3 regions of the Pseudomonas sp. 910_21 genome follow, and region 1 is predicted to be linked to each of the others. Evidence: riboswitches for the same ligand, from Rfam matches in the RefSeq annotation. Region 1 holds a riboswitch; each other region holds the start of a gene.
What was found. A riboswitch is a leader RNA that binds a small molecule or an ion and turns the genes downstream of it on or off. The one in region 1 is predicted to bind cobalamin.
Positions count from the first base shown of each region.

Region 2: it holds a riboswitch for cobalamin, as region 1 does, so the genes downstream of both, FW796_RS17410 (CbtB domain-containing protein) here and FW796_RS30820 (TonB-dependent receptor plug domain-containing protein) in region 1, are expected to answer to the same signal.
Region 3: it holds a riboswitch for cobalamin, as region 1 does, so the genes downstream of both, cobO (cob(I)yrinic acid a,c-diamide adenosyltransferase) here and FW796_RS30820 (TonB-dependent receptor plug domain-containing protein) in region 1, are expected to answer to the same signal.

Region 1 covers NZ_VXCY01000013.1:76,307-81,703, reverse strand. The annotation lists gene FW796_RS30835 (diguanylate cyclase) at 1-114, shown strand, start outside; gene FW796_RS30830 (ABC transporter substrate-binding protein) at 299-1,213, opposite strand; gene FW796_RS30825 ((2Fe-2S) ferredoxin domain-containing protein) at 1,206-1,958, opposite strand; gene FW796_RS30820 (TonB-dependent receptor plug domain-containing protein) at 1,970-4,018, opposite strand; cobalamin riboswitch at 4,048-4,250, opposite strand; gene FW796_RS30815 (arginine N-succinyltransferase) at 4,284-5,357, opposite strand.
Region 2 covers NZ_VXCY01000005.1:154,586-159,982, forward strand. The annotation lists gene cobN (cobaltochelatase subunit CobN) at 1-1,259, opposite strand, end outside; gene cobW (cobalamin biosynthesis protein CobW) at 1,263-2,333, opposite strand; cobalamin riboswitch at 2,432-2,643, opposite strand; cobalamin riboswitch at 2,717-2,949, shown strand; gene FW796_RS17410 (CbtB domain-containing protein) at 3,048-3,236, shown strand; gene FW796_RS17415 (CbtA family protein) at 3,248-3,949, shown strand; gene FW796_RS17420 (cobalamin biosynthesis protein) at 3,946-4,359, shown strand; gene cobM (precorrin-4 C(11)-methyltransferase) at 4,442-5,188, shown strand; gene nfuA (Fe-S biogenesis protein NfuA) at 5,370-5,397, opposite strand, start outside.
Region 3 covers NZ_VXCY01000002.1:735,598-740,994, forward strand. The annotation lists gene FW796_RS08515 (PQQ-dependent sugar dehydrogenase) at 1-1,169, opposite strand, end outside; gene FW796_RS08520 (hypothetical protein) at 1,240-1,821, opposite strand; cobalamin riboswitch at 1,991-2,223, shown strand; gene cobO (cob(I)yrinic acid a,c-diamide adenosyltransferase) at 2,304-2,915, shown strand; gene FW796_RS08530 (cobyrinate a,c-diamide synthase) at 2,926-4,248, shown strand; gene bluB (5,6-dimethylbenzimidazole synthase) at 4,241-4,891, shown strand; gene cbiB (adenosylcobinamide-phosphate synthase CbiB) at 4,888-5,397, shown strand, end outside.

The sequences.
Region 1 (5,397 bases):
GGTTGGTTGAACGATGCCGACCAGGCCTTGTATGCCGCTAAGACCTGCGGTCGCAACAACGTCACCTGCCATCCGCCGGAACTGCCTTCGCGCAGGGTGTTGAATCCCCTGTAATACCTGCCTCTTGTCGGGCTTGCCCGCGATAGCACCGGGGGTACGCCCCGGGGATGGTGGTGCTCCCTTCGCCGGCAAGCCGGCTTCTACAGAGGCTGTGGTTGGTAGGAGCGGGCTTGCCCGCGAAAGCGTCGGGAGGGACGCCGCGAGGTTGGCGGTGTTCCGTTCGCCGGCAAGCCGGCTCCTACGGGGCGGGGTGCAGGCGCCGGGCCAGTTCCAGCGCGGTGCGGCCGCTGGCGATGCCCGGTACCAGTTGGGTGAAGGGGATGTCGAGCAGCCGCTCCTCGCGCACCGCCCGCAGCCGCGACAGCACCGGGTCACGCTGCAGCAGCTGGCGTTTGCGCGTGGCCGGTGACCACAGGGCGTCCGCCAGGAGCAGCACGTCCGGGTCGTTGTTCAGCAGGGTTTCGCTGTCTACCGTCAGGCGCGGGCGGTCGATGGCGGCGAAGCTGTTGCGGGCCCCGGCGGCCTGCAGCAATACCCCGACAAACCCACGCTGGCCCTGGCTGGCGAGGCCGTTGACCTCGCTGTCCAGGTAGAACACCGCCGGCGTGTCGCGGCCCCGATACAAGGCTGCTGCCGCGGCAAGGTCGGCGTCCATGGCCGCGATCAGTTGCTCGGCCCGGGCTGGCTGATGCAACAGCCGGCCCAGGGTCTGCAGGTCGCGGCGTATATGCCCGAAGTAGTCCTCATCATGCCCGGCGCAGGCCGACTCCAGCAGGTAGCTGCCGACGCCGATGGCCCCCAGGCGCTCCCGGGAGCTGAAGTTGTCGGGAAACGCCGAAGCGAAGCCGCCCACCACCAGGTCGGGCTTCAGGCTGTAGAGCACCTCCGCCGACGGGTATTGCCGGGCGATCACCGGCACGCCGTGGTACTGCCCCTGAGCCTGGGCCCGACTGTCGTCGTCCAGGTAGGCGACGCCGATCATCGATGGCCCGGCGCCCAGGGCCAGCAACAGGTCGGCGCTGTGCTGGTTGAGGGCAACGATGCGCCGGGGGGCGTCCTCGACAGTCCAGGTCTTGCCGCAATTGTCATAGCTGGCCGCCAGGGCCGGGCCGGTCGCCAGCCATAGCAGCAGGCCGAGGATTTTCCTAGGCATCCGCCACCCCCGCATAAGGCGAGGGGATCAGCAGATCCTGCACCGGCTCACCTGCCAGCAGATGCCCTTGCACCAGGCGCACGACCTGGCTGTCGTCGCTGACCCGGTACCAGCAGCCATCGGGGTGCACGGTCAGCACCGGCCCCAGGTTGCAGGGGAACTGGCAGGCGGTGCGAGTCAGCAGCACGCCGCCGGGGGTTTCCATGTGCTCAAGGCGCAGCAGTTCACGGCGCAGGGTCTTCCACAGCGCCAGGGCACCGCGGCGCACGCAGCGCGGGCCGGTGCACAGGAACACCTGCCGGGCATGGGGCGGCACCCGGGACCAGTCCGGGTCGCTGGCCACGGCATTGACCTGATCGCAGGGCAGGTGCCGTTCGCCCTGGGCGATGCTGGCGCAGGCCAGCGCCGCATCCAGCCCGCGACGGCCCAGGGCCTGGGCGGTGATCCACAGCTGCGGCGCCTGGGGGTGGGCCCGGGCCAGGCGTCCCAGTTCATCGCGCAGCCAGTCCAGGTAGGCGCTGTCGGAACTGGGCTCCAGGTCCACCACCAGCAGCGCCGCGCCGTCCTCGGGCAAGGGTTCCTCCAGGGCGGCCCAGAGGCTGTCGAAGCCGTCCAGGGTGTCGATCACCCGGGTGCCGGCGTCATCGCTGCGCAGCGCCTTCAGCTCCCGGCCAAAGGCCTCGCCCAGGGCGCCGCCGTGCAGGCCGGGGCCGACGAACAGCACCCGTTGATAGTCCTTGTGCATGTCGATGGGCCTCAGAAGCGGTAGGTGTAGCGCACTTCGGTAGTGAAGGGGCGGCCGAGGTTGTCCACCGCCGGCGAGCTGCTGGTCATGCTGGTGGTGTAGTCGCGGTCGAACAGGTTCTCCACCAGCAGGCTCAGGCGATGTTGCTGGGCCCTGTCGAGGTAGCGATAGGCATCGGCGTCGACCACCGAGTAGTGGCCGTAGTCGACCTTCTTCGCGCTGTCGATCTGGCCGATGTAGCGGAGTGCGCCACCCACTCCCCACTGACGATCCTCGGACTCGTAGCCCAGTCGCGAGCGGGCGAAGAAGCCGGGGATATTGCTCAGGGTCACGCCGTTGCGCGACTCCAGCAGATTGCGGGTCAGGTCCGCCGAGAGGTTCCATCGCGGGCTGAACTGCCAGCGGCCGTCGACCTCCATGCCGCGCACCTTGATCCGCCCCTCGCCATTGACCCAGTGGATGCCATCGAGGGCGATCAGGTCGTCGATCTTGCGCTGGAAGGCGGTGACGCTGGCGTTGAACTCGCCGGCCAGCAGGCTGCCCTTGTAGTCCAGGCCGAGTTCAGCATTCAGGCTCTTTTCCGGCTTGAGGTTGCGGTTGCCTTGTTCGTAGTCCTCGTTGACGAACAGCTGCTCGGCGTTGGGCAGCTTGAAGGCGCTGCCGTACTGGCCGCGCAGTTGCCAATGGGCATTGAGGTCGTACAGGGAGGTGAGCATGCCCACGGTGGCGCTCTCGCCGCCGCTCATCTTCTCGTGGCGGATGCCCAGGCTCGGATGCCAGTCGGGCAGCGCCGCGAACACCGGCCGCAACTGGGTGTACAGGGCATTGGCCTGGGCCTGGTTATTGTCGATCTTGAGCACATCGTCCTGGCCCTTGAACCACTGGTTGTCGGTGCCGAACACCAGCACATGGCCGCCGTCCAGCTCGGCCTTGCCTTCGGCCTGAACGCCCCAGTCGGTGAAGCCCCAGTAGTCGTTACGGTTCCTGGTCACCAGGCTGCCGTCTTTGAGGCTGTCGATCTTGGTGTAGCGCGTGTCCCAGTCGTTGACATGGCCCTTGATGAAGTAGCTGAAGCGCTCGCTCAGGCGCTGCTCGAAGGTCGCGGTGGCGATCTGCTGGATGCGGTCGTTGGTGGTTTTCTTGTTGTTCACCGGGCGGGCGAAATCCAGGTTGGCATCGCTGTACTGGTAGAACAGTTCCAGGCGCGAATCGTCGGCGAAGCCCTGGATCGCCTTGGCGCCGAAGGTGGTCACTTCATAGGCGCGTTTCTTGTCCCGGGTGCTGGCGCTGTAGGCGCTGTTGCGATAGGGCTGGTAGCCATCGGAGACGTTGTGGCTGACATAGGCCAGCAGGCCCAGGTCGCCCAAGCCGTTGCTGAGGATGCGCTCCACCCGGGCATCGCCGCTTTGGCCCATGAAGCTGTCCAGGCCCAGGTTGACCTCGCCGGAGGTGTCGCGGGTCTGGGGGCTGCGGGTGACGATGTTGATCACCCCGGACACCGCCTGGGTACCGAACAGCAGGCTCTGGCCGCCCTTGAGCACCTCGATGCGCTCGATGGCATTGGCCGGCAAGGTGTCCAGGTACAGGCCGCCGTACAGGCGGTTGTTCAGGCGTACGCCGTCCAGCAGGATCAGGGTGTCGTCGTTGCGGCCCCCCAGCAGGGAATAGGTGCCGTAGTCGAAGGGGCCGTTTTTCGGCGCGACGTAGAGGCCGGGCACGTACATCTGCAGGACCCGGGTGATGTCGCTGCTGGGGCCGGCGCGTTCGATCTGCTGGCGATCGATGATCTCCACCTTGCTGCCGTACCTGGCCATCTCGGCCACGGTGGTGGATTCCACCGAAGGCGCGGAAACGAACTGCTGCTCCAGTTGCAAGCCGCTGTCCTCGGCCAGCAGCAGGGGGCTGAACAGGCAGCCCAGCAGGGCGCCCCCCAGGGAGCAGCGCGGTGCACGCCAGTCGCAGGCAGGGGAAGTGTCGAAGGTTGTTGTCATTCTTGGTCTTCTCGAAAGTGTCTTCGGGAAGCACGCAGGAGAAGGTATCGGCCACAGGCACGCGACCATACCGGCCCATGCCCGCCCACCGCAGGATTGCCAAACAGAAGTTCCAGGCCGGTCTCCGGGCTTGCGAGTCTGGCGGCATTCGCCTTCCCATACCTTGGGTACAGTGGCGTGTTGAATGCAGCACTCGCTTACCGTTGCGGGGGCAGCACCGGACTGGCCCTGAAGGGGCGCACCGGTTTCCCGTTTCACCTCGTGCACGGCGGCATGAGGCACCTGAAACTGGGCGGCATATGAACATTCGCCCCGGCGTTCGTCAATCTCGTGGCTACAGGGGCAGGGCGGCGCCAGGCGCGAGGGCGATGCCGGACGGGCCCAGAGGCCGCGCCGGGCAGGCCAACAGTGGCACGGCGCGTACCGAGTCCCCTGGCTGCAGTTGCAGGCGTTTGGCGGTCAGGCGGTCCACCAGCAGGCAGCCGGCTACCAGGCGCCCGGGGGCGGCGGTGATGCGGCAGCTTTCCAGGCGGCGGTTGTGAATCAGCCACACCGGCGCCTGTTCGTCCGGGCTGCCCACCAGCAAGGGCAGGGTCTGGCTTTCACGCACGCTGCGGATCTTCGCCACTTCGGCCTCGATCAGCGGCCCGCCGTCGAAGATATCGATGCAGCCCTGATGGCTGAAGCCTTCGTCGCGCAGGATGTTCACCGCCTGCTCGGTGCTCTGGTGGGCCTGGCCGATGGCCGCCTGGGCCTGTGGGCTGAGCAGGCAGGTGTACAGCGGCTGGCGCGGCATCAGTTCGGCGATGAAGGATTTGCTGCCATGGCTGGACAGGCGATTGGCCTGCTGGAAGTCCATCTTGAAGAAGTGTCGCCCCAGGCTGTCCCAGAACGGTGAGCAGCCCTGGCTGTCGAGCTGGCCACGCAATTCGGCCACCAGCTTGTCGCCGAACAGCGCCGGGTGCTCGGCGACGAACAGCAAGCGTGCAGTGGACAGCAGGCGGCCGGTGTAGCCCTGGCGCTGGTCGCGCCGCAGAAACAGCGAGCACAGCTGGGATTGCCCGGTCATCTCGTTGCACAGGAACAGGGTCGGAACCTGCTTGTCGATACCCAGCCCCGGGGCTCTGCCACGGGTGATGCCGACCCGGTAGTTGTAGCAAGGCTCGCGCAGGCCGATGGCGCCGCTCAGGCCACAAATGCCGATGACTTGCTGGTCGTCGTCCTCCAGCACGAACAGGTAGTCGGCATCGGCCCGTTCCACCTGGCTGGCGAAGGTGCGCTGAGCCCAGCGCAAGCGATGGGCCAGGCGCTCGGGGTCGGTGGAGAGGTTGTTCAACTCGCGACAGCTGCCTTCCAGCAAGGCCAGCACCCCCGGCAGATCGGTAACGCGGATCGGACGGACGATCATCGGTGGACTCCTTGCAGCGGTCCCGGGCAGCGCAGCAACA
Region 2 (5,397 bases), on a different contig from region 1:
GGCAGCGGGTAGCCTTCGGCGTGCAGGGCCTTGAGGATGTTCAGCGCGGCGGCCGGGGTGTCCAAGCCGACGCCGTTGCCAATACGACCATCCCGGGTCGGGTAGTTGGCCAGCACCAGGGCAATGCGCTTCTGGCCATTGTCCAGGCGTCCCAGCTCGACCCAGCGTCGAGCCAGTTCGGCGACAAAATCCATGCGCTCGGGCTGGCCGCGATAGCAGACCACATCCGACTGGCTGCGCTCGCTGCGCCAGGCCAGGTCCTTGAAACTGATGGGCCGGCTGATGATGCGCCCGTCCAGTTCCGGCAAGGCAATGTGCATGGCCAGGTCCCGCGGCCCCAAGCCCTGCTCGCTGTCACGCCAGACGGGTTCGTTGTCCTGGGCGCAAATGGCCTGGATCACCGGAATATTGCGCCGGAACGGCCGCAGGTGCGGGGCTTCGGGGCTGGATTGGGCAAAGCCGGTGGTATTGAGGATCACCCCGGCCGCGGTTGCATCCAGCCAGTCTTCCACCTGGCTCAGGCAACCGGCTTCCTTGAGGCTGGCCACGGCCATCGGCAAGGGGTTGAGCCCCGCCGCCTGCAGGCGCTGGCAGAACAGATCGATAAAACCGGTGTTGGCCGCCTGCAGGTGGGAACGGTAGAACAGCAGCGCCGCCACTGCTTGATCGGGCTGCCAATCGGCCTGCCAGTCGCTGAGGGTGGCCTGGCTTTTGTGTGGGTGATAGATCGCCGTGCGTGGCAGGGTCTGCGGTTCGCTCCAGGGGTAGTCGCGCCCCAGCAGGCCGCTGGCCAGGCAACGATAGAAGTTCAAGGCGTTATCGCGGCCGCCCTGACGCAAGTATTGCCACAGGCGATCACGCTCGGTGGCCGGTACCGTGCTCAGGTCGCTGAGCTCCGGGTCCGGGCGATCGTCCCCCGGCACCAGGATCAACTGCACTCCGCGTCGGGACAGTTCCACCAGCCGTTCGACGCCGTAACGCCAGTAACCAATGCCGCCGTGCAGGGAAATCAGGATCACCTTGGCGTGGCGCAGCACTTCGTCCACATACAGGTCCACCGACGCATGGTTCTGCACCTGCATCGGGTTGGCCAGGCGAAAGCTGGGGTAGTCCTCGGGCAATTGCTCGGCAGCGTCCGCCAGCAGCGCCAGGCTGGAGTCGCCGCTGCACAGGATCACCAGCTCGGCGGGGGTCTGTCCAAGGTCGGCAATATTGTCATCCGACACGAAACCGCCGGGCTGGGTCCTGAGCAGGTGCATGGGTTACACGCTGAGGGCGGCGCGCAGTTGCGCTTCGAGCTGAGCGGCGTCCAGTTCCTGGCCGATCAGCACTAGGCGCGTGGTGCGGGCTTCGTCAGCCCCCCACTTGCGGTCGAAGTGCTTGTCGAAGCGCGTGCCCACGCCCTGGATCAGCAGACGCATCGGCTTGTTGGGGATCGCGGCAAAACCCTTGACCCGCAGGATGCCGTGCTTGACCACCAGTTGGGTCAGGGCGTCCAGCAGCAGGCTTTCGTCGGCCTGGGGCAGTTCGATGGAGATGGAATCGAAGGCGTCGTGATCGTGATCGTCGTGGTCGTCGTCACCGTCGTGGTGGTGATCGTGGTGGCTGTGGCGGCCGTCGATGTGCTCCTCGGAGCCGGCGCCCAGGCCCAGCAGCACGTCCAGCGGCAGGCGGCCGCTGCTGGCTTCGATGACTTTGACTGCTGGCGGCAGCTCTTCGGCCACTTCCAGGCGCACCTTGGCCAGGTCTTCGGGGTTGATCAGGTCGGTCTTGTTGAGGATCACCAGATCGGCGCTGGACAGCTGGTCGGCGAACAGCTCATGCAGGGGCGATTCGTGGTCCAGGTTGGGGTCGAGCTTGCGCTGGGCGTCCACCTGATCGGGAAACGCGGCGAAGGTGCCAGCGGCCACGGCCGGGCTGTCGACCACGGTGATCACTGCATCGACGGTGCAGGCGCTGCGGATTTCCGGCCACTGGAAGGCCTGGACCAGGGGCTTGGGCAAGGCCAGGCCGGAGGTTTCGATGAGGATGTGATCCAGATCGCCGCGGCGCGCCACCAGTTCGCGCATCACCGGGAAGAACTCTTCCTGCACGGTGCAGCACAGGCAGCCGTTGGCCAGCTCATAGACCCGGCCACTGGCCTCTTCCTCGGTGCAGCCGATGGAGCATTGCTTGAGGATCTCGCCATCGATGCCCAGCTCGCCGAACTCGTTGACGATGACCGCGATGCGCCGGCCCTGGGCGTTGTCCAGCATGTGCCGCAGCAAGGTGGTCTTACCCGAGCCAAGGAAGCCGGTGACGATGGTGACGGGAAGTTTGGCCAGTGTTTTCATCGGATGCCCCTTGGCAAAGGTGGCGGGCAAACGGGACGAGAGCCGCAGCGCAGGAGCGCGCGGAGATTTCGCCACCGGATCACCCCGCCCGGTTGTAGTGAGAATCTGGGATCGAGGCAGGTCTCCTGGCTGAGGGCTTGCCAGTCATTGGACTGGCGGTTTCTACGCCTTCCCGCAGGCGTTCCGGACGCGAATGCAGTGGCCTTGCAGAAATGAAACCCTTCACAGTTGCGGGGGCAGCCGCGGCATCGACCGCGTTCCCTTCTTAGCTTCGACCGCTGGTCGAAGAACCTCGAAGGCGCAAGGCTACGCAGAGCGCGGGGGACGGTCAATCGGCAATGCGCCGGCGTCCGCAATTGACGACGTTACCCCGGCCATGATTTCCTACGCGCCTTGTTACGGGTGCCCTTCACAGGGTGAAACGGGAAACCGGTGAATCACGTGCTTTACTACAAAAGCCGTGACCAGTCCGGTGCTGCCCCCGCAACGGTAAGCGAGCGAAGTGTCAGATCCACTGTGCCAAGGCATGGGAAGGCGACACTTGCCGGCACGGTCCGACATGACTCGGCCCCTGCCCCTCGCCAGCCCGGAGACCGGCCCGCAACACACACATAACAAACCCGCGGTGGGCGGGCGCTGTTGCAAACCCTGCGTGCCGGTCACGCGGGGTTTTCCTGCGCCACTCTCCCCGCTGACACTCCAGAGGGAAGCGCCATGTCGATCATCAGCAGCACCAGCCATTCCACCAGCAGCACCTCCACCCTGAGCCAGCGCCTGGTGGCCGCCATCGGCGCTTCGCTGCTGGGCGCCTGCCTGGTGTACTTCGCCGGCTTCTCCCATATCGAAGCGGTGCACAACGCCGCCCACGACACCCGTCACAGCGCTGCTTTCCCTTGCCACTGAGACCTGCCGACATGATCAAGCGTATTGCGCAAACCGCAGGGTTCACCGGGTTGCTGGCGGCCTTGCTGCTGACCCTGCTGCAAAGCTTCTGGGTGGCCCCGCTGATTCTGCAGGCGGAAACCTATGAAAAGGCCCCGGCCGCAGAAGTCCATGAACACGCCGAAGGCGCCATGGCCGGCCACAGCCACGACGCCGAAGCCTGGGAACCGGAAGATGGCTGGCAGCGAGTGCTGTCCACCACGGGCGGCAATCTGGTGGTGGCCGTCGGCTTCGCCCTGATGCTGGCCGGGCTCTACACCCTGCGGGCGCCCAGCCGCACCTCCCAGGGCCTGCTCTGGGGCCTGGCGGGTTATGCGACCTTCTGCCTGGCGCCGACCCTGGGCTTGCCACCGGAGTTGCCGGGCACCGCCGCCGCCGACCTGGTACAGCGCCAGGTGTGGTGGGTCGGCGCTGCCGCTTCCACCGCCGTGGGCCTTGCCCTGATCGTGTTCGCCGGCAACTGGCTGCTGAAACTGCTGGGCGCGGCCATCATCGCCGTGCCTCACGTGATCGGCGCGCCACAACCGGAAGTGCATTCGATGCTGGCCCCGGAAGAGCTGGAGGCACAATTCAAAATCGCCTCGCAGTTGACCAACGCCGCCTTCTGGCTAGCCCTCGGGCTGATCAGCGCCTGGTTGTTCCGGCGCAGGAACACGGATCAGTACTCAGCATGATCGAAGTGCGCGCAGCGTCGACCCTGGTGGTCGGCCTGGGCTGCCAGAAAGGCTGCCCGGTGACCACGCTGCGCGCGCTGCTGGATCAGGTGCTGGAAGCCCATCGCATCGATACGCAGCAGGTTTTCGCCCTGGCGAGCATCGACCTGAAACAGGCCGAGCCCGGTCTGCTGGAGTTGGCCGAGCAACTGGCACTGCCACTGACCTGTTTCAGCAGCATGCAACTGGCACCTTATGCCCTGCGCCTCAGCCACCGTTCACAGATCGCCTTTGAACGCACCGGCTGCTACGGCGTTGCCGAAAGTGCTGCCCTGGCCATGGCCGAACAGCTGCATCCCGGCCCGGCCCAACTGCTGATCCCTCGTCAGAAATACGCCCAGGCCACCCTGGCAATGGCCGCTTGCCGGTAAAATCCTCGATAATCCCCCGCCTTGATCATGAGCAATCTTCATTTGAAGCACGGCTCCAGCCCCTTTCTCACAGGAGACAGCCATGACTGTCTATTTCATCGGTGCCGGTCCCGGCGACCCGGAACTGATCACGGTCAAGGGCCAGCGCCTGATCCATCGCTGCCCGGTGATCATCTACGCCGGCTCCCTGGTGCCTCAGGCAGTACTGGAAGGCCACCGGGCTGAGCGGGTGATCAACAGCGCCGAACTGCACCTTGAACAGATCATCGAGGCCATCCGGGAAGCCCATGCCCAAGGACAGGATGTGGCCCGGGTACATTCCGGCGACCCGAGCCTGTATGGCGCCATCGGTGAACAGATCCGCTGCCTGCGGGAGTTGGGCATTGCCTTCGAAATCGTCCCCGGAGTCACCGCCACAGCGGCCTGCGCCGCGCTGCTGGGGGCCGAGCTGACCTTGCCGGATGTGTCCCAGAGCGTGATTCTCACCCGCTATGCGGACAAGACCGCCATGCCTGCCGGTGAGGAATTCGCCAGCCTGGCGGCCCACGGCGCCACCATGGCGATTCACCTGGGGGTCAATCACCTGGAGAAAATCGTCGCCGAGCTGCTGCCGCACTACGGCGCCGACTGCCCGATTGCGGTGGTGCATCGTGCCACCTGGCCGGACCAGGACTGGGTCCTGGGGACCCTGGCCGACATTGCCGAGCAGGTCGCGGCCAAGGGTTTCCGGCGCACGGCGCTGATCCTGGTGGGCCGGGTGCTGGCCACGGATGTTTTCAGCGAGTCGTCCCTGTATCGCGCCGGACACGCGCACCTCTATCGCCCCTGACACCTCTCCCCCTTTGTAGGAGCTGGCTTGCCAGCGAAGGCGTCCTCGGTATCGGTGCAAGGCTCGGGGGCCCATTCGCCGGCAAGCCGGCTCCTACGGAAGCTTTTTTGGGGGGGGCTGGCTTGCGGGCATAAAAAAACGGCGCTCACGGGGCGCCGTTTTTTAGTTCGCAGTGAACGCCTTAGTAGTAGGCGTTTTCTTTCTGCGTA
Region 3 (5,397 bases), on a different contig from region 1:
TGTCCCTGGGGTTTGCCCGCGCTGAAAGGCACGAATATCACCTTGTAGCCGCTGTGGGGCTTGCGGTTCCAGGACCCGTGCTGGCCGATGAAGGCGCCTTCTGTAAAGGGGGCGGGAAGTTTGCTGCCTTCGGCGAAGGTCAGGCCCAGTGAGGCCGTATGTGGGCCTACGGCGTAATCCGGAGCGATTGCCTTGGTCACCTGCTCGAGATTTTGTGGCTTGACCCGCACGTCCACGTGTTGCCCGTAGTAACTGAAGGGCCAGCCATAAAAAGCCCCGTCCTTGACCGAGGTGATGTAATCCGGAACCAGGTCGCTGCCGATTTCGTCGCGCTCATTGACTGCGGTCCATAGCGCTCCGCTGACCGGCTCCCAGGCCAGGCCATTGGGGTTGCGCAGGCCGGTGGCGAACAGGCGATGCTTGCCACTGGCGCGATCCACTTCCCAGATGGCCGCACGGCCTTCTTCTTTATCCAGGCCATTTTCCCCAACGTTACTGTTCGAGCCGACGGTGACATACAGCTTGCTTGCGTCCTTGCTGGCGATGACGTTCTTGGTCCAGTGGTGGTTGAGTGTGCCGCCGGGGAGGTCGAGCACCTTGGTGGGGGCTGCGCTGATGTGGGTGTCACCGTTCTGATAGGGGAAGCGCAGCAGCTTGTCGGTGTCCGCCACATACAGATCATTGCCCACCAGGGTCATGCCGAAGGGGGAGTTGAGGTTCTCCAGGAACAGGCTGCGGGTTTCCGCCACGCCGTCGTGATCCTGGTCCCGCAACAGGGTAATGCGATTGGCGCTGGGGACGGCTGCGCCGGCTCGGCCCATTACTTTTCCGGCGATCCAGCCACGAATGCCCTGACTGTCATCCGGCTTGGGTGGTGCATTGGTTTCAGCCACCAATACATCGCCATTGGGCAATACATACAGCCAGCGTGGGTGGTCGAGGTTTTCGGCGAAGGCGGCAACCTGGGTGCCGGCTGCGGCCGTGGGTTTTGCGCCTTGGGGCCAGCCGATGGCAGGGGCAATATTGACCGTGGGGATCAGCGTGGGATTGGGTTCCGGCAGCTTGGGGTTCGGTCCGGTGCCGTCTGAGACTTGCAGGCTGGAGGTTTCGCCGCAGGCGGTGAGGCCGGCGGCGATAACGATAAGCAAGGTGTGTTGAAGCTTGAGCATGCTGATTTCCCTATGAGTGCACGAACGTCGTAGTCATAGAGGAGCATAGCCAGTCGATGGTTCCGCCTGATCAGCGGGCCTCCTTGAACAGTACGGCAATCCCCGGATGGTAGTGGCCGCTTTCGTTATGCAGCTTGCGGTAGGCGTAGGGGAAGTACCAGGCTACGGCGCAGCAGTGCTCCTTTTGCAACTCGTCCAGCATGTCCTGAAGTTCTTCGGGAGAGGCGCTGTGCTGGGCTTTTTGCGGGGCTACAAACAGGCAGCCGAGCCTCAGGTCGCTGGGATAGCTGATCTTTTTGGCGTCACTGGCAATGTCCAGCAATGGCTGGGTCAGGTGCAGGCTGTTGACCCGTGGCCAGCGCTGAGTGGTCTGGATATAAGCGCGTTCGTCCTTGGTGGCCAGATACAGGTCGGTACGAGCGTTGCGAGCACCTTCCTCCTGCTGCTTCTTGCTGGGGCTGTGTTCCAGGCTGATCATCTCCGCCATCCAGGCGGCCGCGGAGAGTAATCCCAGGTTGGCCTTTTCATCGAACCAGTACGGGGTTTCGTTATCGCCGCGGACTGCGTTGTAGCGGTCAATGCAATCGAACCAGCGTTCCAGCATCGGGCGCAGGAATTCCAGCTTTGGATTGCTGATGATCATGCCTTGCATCGAACTCACCCCTTATTGTTGTGTGGCAGGACCTGGGTCCCGGAATGTGGCTATTTGATATCACCGCTCTGAGTGTGGCACAAGATTGGCGCCAGTTTGTTGATGCAGTGCAGTTTTGTGCGATGTGCGACGGCCGGCTTTAATTGACGCTCCACCCCCAACCCTCTAACCTTCGCGACTTGTTTCAGGTGCTCTGTGGCCCGTGGTCGACAGAGTGAAACAGGGAAGCCGGTCAGTGCCTGTTCCAGCGATGGACACGGCAACGATTCCGGCGCTGCCCCCGCAACGGTAGATGAGTCAAGGCTGTGCCAGATGCCACTGTGTCGATGACATGGGAAGGCGCGCAGCCCGGCAGCGATGCCCCTCATGAGCCCGGAGACCGGCCTGATCCATCCAACGGCATCACGGTGGGCGATGCCAGGCTAGCGCCGTCTCTTTCTTTTCCTGCCCGCCGTTCCCCAGCCCCAACGGAGAGCTGCCCCATGAGTGAATCCCCCGATCGTGACGAACGCCATCTGGCGCGCATGTTGCGCAAAAAAGCCGTGATCGATGAGCGCATCGCCAACTCGCCCAACGAATGTGGTTTGTTGCTGGTGCTGACCGGCAATGGCAAGGGCAAGAGCAGTTCGGCCTTCGGCATGCTGGCGCGGTCCATGGGCCACGGTATGCAGTGCGGCGTGGTGCAGTTCATCAAGGGCCGTAACAGCACCGGCGAAGAGTTGTTCTTCCGGCGTTTTCCAGAGCAGGTGCGGTTTCACGTGATGGGTGAGGGTTTCACCTGGGAAACCCAGGATCGCCAGCGCGACATTGCTGCGGCCGAAGCGGCCTGGGCGGTATCCAGGGAGCTGCTGAACGACCCGGAGATTGGCCTGGTAGTACTCGACGAGTTGAACATCGCCCTCAAGCACGGCTACCTGGATCTGGATCAGGTGCTCAGTGACCTGCAGGCCCGTCCCCCCATGCAGCACGTGGTGGTAACCGGCCGCGGCGCCAAGCCGGAGATGATCGAGCTGGCGGATACCGTCACTGAAATGGGCATGATCAAGCATGCGTTCCAGGCCGGTATCAAGGCGCAGAAAGGTGTTGAGCTGTGAGTGTGAATTCATGACCGATGTTCGTCATTGCCCGGCGGTATTGATCGCCGCACCGGCTTCCGGCCAGGGCAAGACCACCGTGACCGCGGCATTGGCCCGTTTGCACCGCAACCAGGGGCGCAAGGTACGGGTATTCAAGTGCGGTCCGGATTTTCTCGATCCAATGATTCTTGAGCGAGCCAGCGGTGCTCCGGTGTACCAGCTGGACATGTGGATGGTCGGGGAGCAAGAAAGCCGCCGCTTGCTTTGGGAGGCTGCGGGCGAAGCGGACCTGATTCTGATCGAGGGGGTCATGGGGCTGTTCGACGGCACGCCCTCCAGCGCCGATCTGGCACGGCATTTCGGAGTCCCGGTGCTGGGGGTGATCGATGGCACCGCCATGGCCCAGACCTTTGGTGCGCTGGCCCTGGGACTGGCCCGCTATCAGCCGGACCTGCCGTTCGCTGGGGTGCTGGCCAACCGGGTAGGCACCTTGCGTCACGCGCAGTTGCTTGAAGGCAGCCTCACCGAGGGACTGCGCTGGTATGGAGCCTTGTCCCGGGAGACTGGCATCGAGCTGCCCAGCCGCCATTTGGGGCTGGTGCAGGCCAGCGAACTGAATGATCTGGACCTGCGTCTTGATGCCGCCGCTGCAGCCCTGGCCAGCAGTTGCCAAGTGGCACTGCCGCCGGCTGTGAGCTTTGCCGCACCCACGCCGGAGCCCTGCGAGCCTTTGCTGGCGGGTGTGCGAATCGCCGTAGCGCGGGATGAGGCGTTTGCCTTTACCTATGGCGCCAACCTGGATCTGTTGCGGGCCATGGGCGCGCAGTTGAGCTTCTTCTCGCCGATTCATGACACCGAGTTGCCGGAGGCGGACAGTTTGTACCTGCCCGGTGGCTACCCCGAATTGCACCATCAGGCACTGGCGCAAAACACCGCGATGCTGGGCGCTATTCGTGCTCACCATGGTGCGGGCAAGCCGTTGCTCGCGGAGTGTGGTGGCATGCTGTATTTGCTGGACTCCCTGACCGACGTCGAAGGGCTGCGTGCCAATCTCTTGGGGTTGCTGCCCGGCGATGCCGTGATGCAAAAACGCCTGGCGGCCCTGGCCTTGCAAGCGGTGGAGTTGCCGGAGGGCAGCTTGCGTGGCCACACCTATCATCATTCCCTGACCAGCACGCAACTCGAGCCGATTGCCCGTGGCATCAGTCCCAATGGTGGTCGTGGTGCGGAAGCGGTGTATCGCGATGGGCGGATGACTGCCTCCTATGTGCACTTTTACTTTCCGTCCAATCCGGCGGCGGTGGCGGCGTTGTTCGTGCCGGCTTCTGCAGAGGGCGTGGCAGGTGAGTGAGCAGGGGTTTTCTGCGGCGGAGCGTGAGGCGGTTTATCGCGCCATTGCCGAACGCCGGGATATGCGTCACTTCGCCGGTGGCAGTGTCGCGCCCGAGCTGCTGCAGCGTTTGCTGGAAGCGGCGCATCAGGCGCCCAGTGTCGGGTTGATGCAACCCTGGCGCTTTATCCGTATCAGCGATCGACCACTGCGTGGACGAATCCAGCAGTTGGTGGAGGAGGAGCGGGTGCGCACTGCCGAGGCGTTGGGGGAGCGTTCCGACGAGTTCATGAAGCTCAAGGTCGAAGGCATCAATGACTGTGCCGAGGTGCTGGTGGCGGCGTTGATGGATGGGCGCGAGCGGCATGTCTTTGGACGGCGGACCCTGCCGGAAATGGACCTGGCCTCGCTGTCCTGTGCCATTCAGAACCTTTGGCTGGCGGCCCGCAGCGAAGGCCTGGGCATGGGCTGGGTTTCGCTGTTCGAGCCCCAGGCCCTGGCCGACCTGCTGGGATTACCCGCCGGCGCCAAACCCTTGGCCGTGTTGTGCCTGGGACCGGTTACCGAGTTCTATCCGGCGCCGATGCTGGCGCTGCAGGGCTGGGCGCAACCCCGGCCATTGAGTGAGTTGCTGTATGAGAATTACTGGGGAGTGAGTCAATGAGTGTGGCGTTGCTGAGTGTCGCCGGGGTGGCGCTGGATGCGCTGCTGGGCGAACCCAAGCGCTGGCATCCGCTGGTGGCCTTTGGCCGTGTGGCGGATCGTATCGAGCAACGTTTCAACGCCGCCGGCCGAGGCTGGCGCAGCCATGGGGTCACGGCCTGGGTACTGGCGGTGCTGCCCTTGACCCTGTTGGCCACGGCCCTGTCCTGGCTGCCCTACATCGGTTGGCTGGTGGAGATCGTTGCACTGTATTGCGCCCTGGGTCTTCGCAGCCTCGGCGAGCACGTCGAGCCGGTGGCTCAGGCTTTGCGCAGTGACGACCTGGATGAAGCCCGGCATCGGGTCGGCTTTCTGGTGAGCCGTGAGACTCGTGAGCTGGACGCCACCGAAGTGGCGCGGGCAGCCACTGAATCGGTGCTGGAAAACGGCAGCGATGCCGTGTTCGCCGCCTTGTTCTGGTTCGCCGTGGCCGGCGCGCCAGGGGTGGTGCTCTATCGTCTGAGCAAC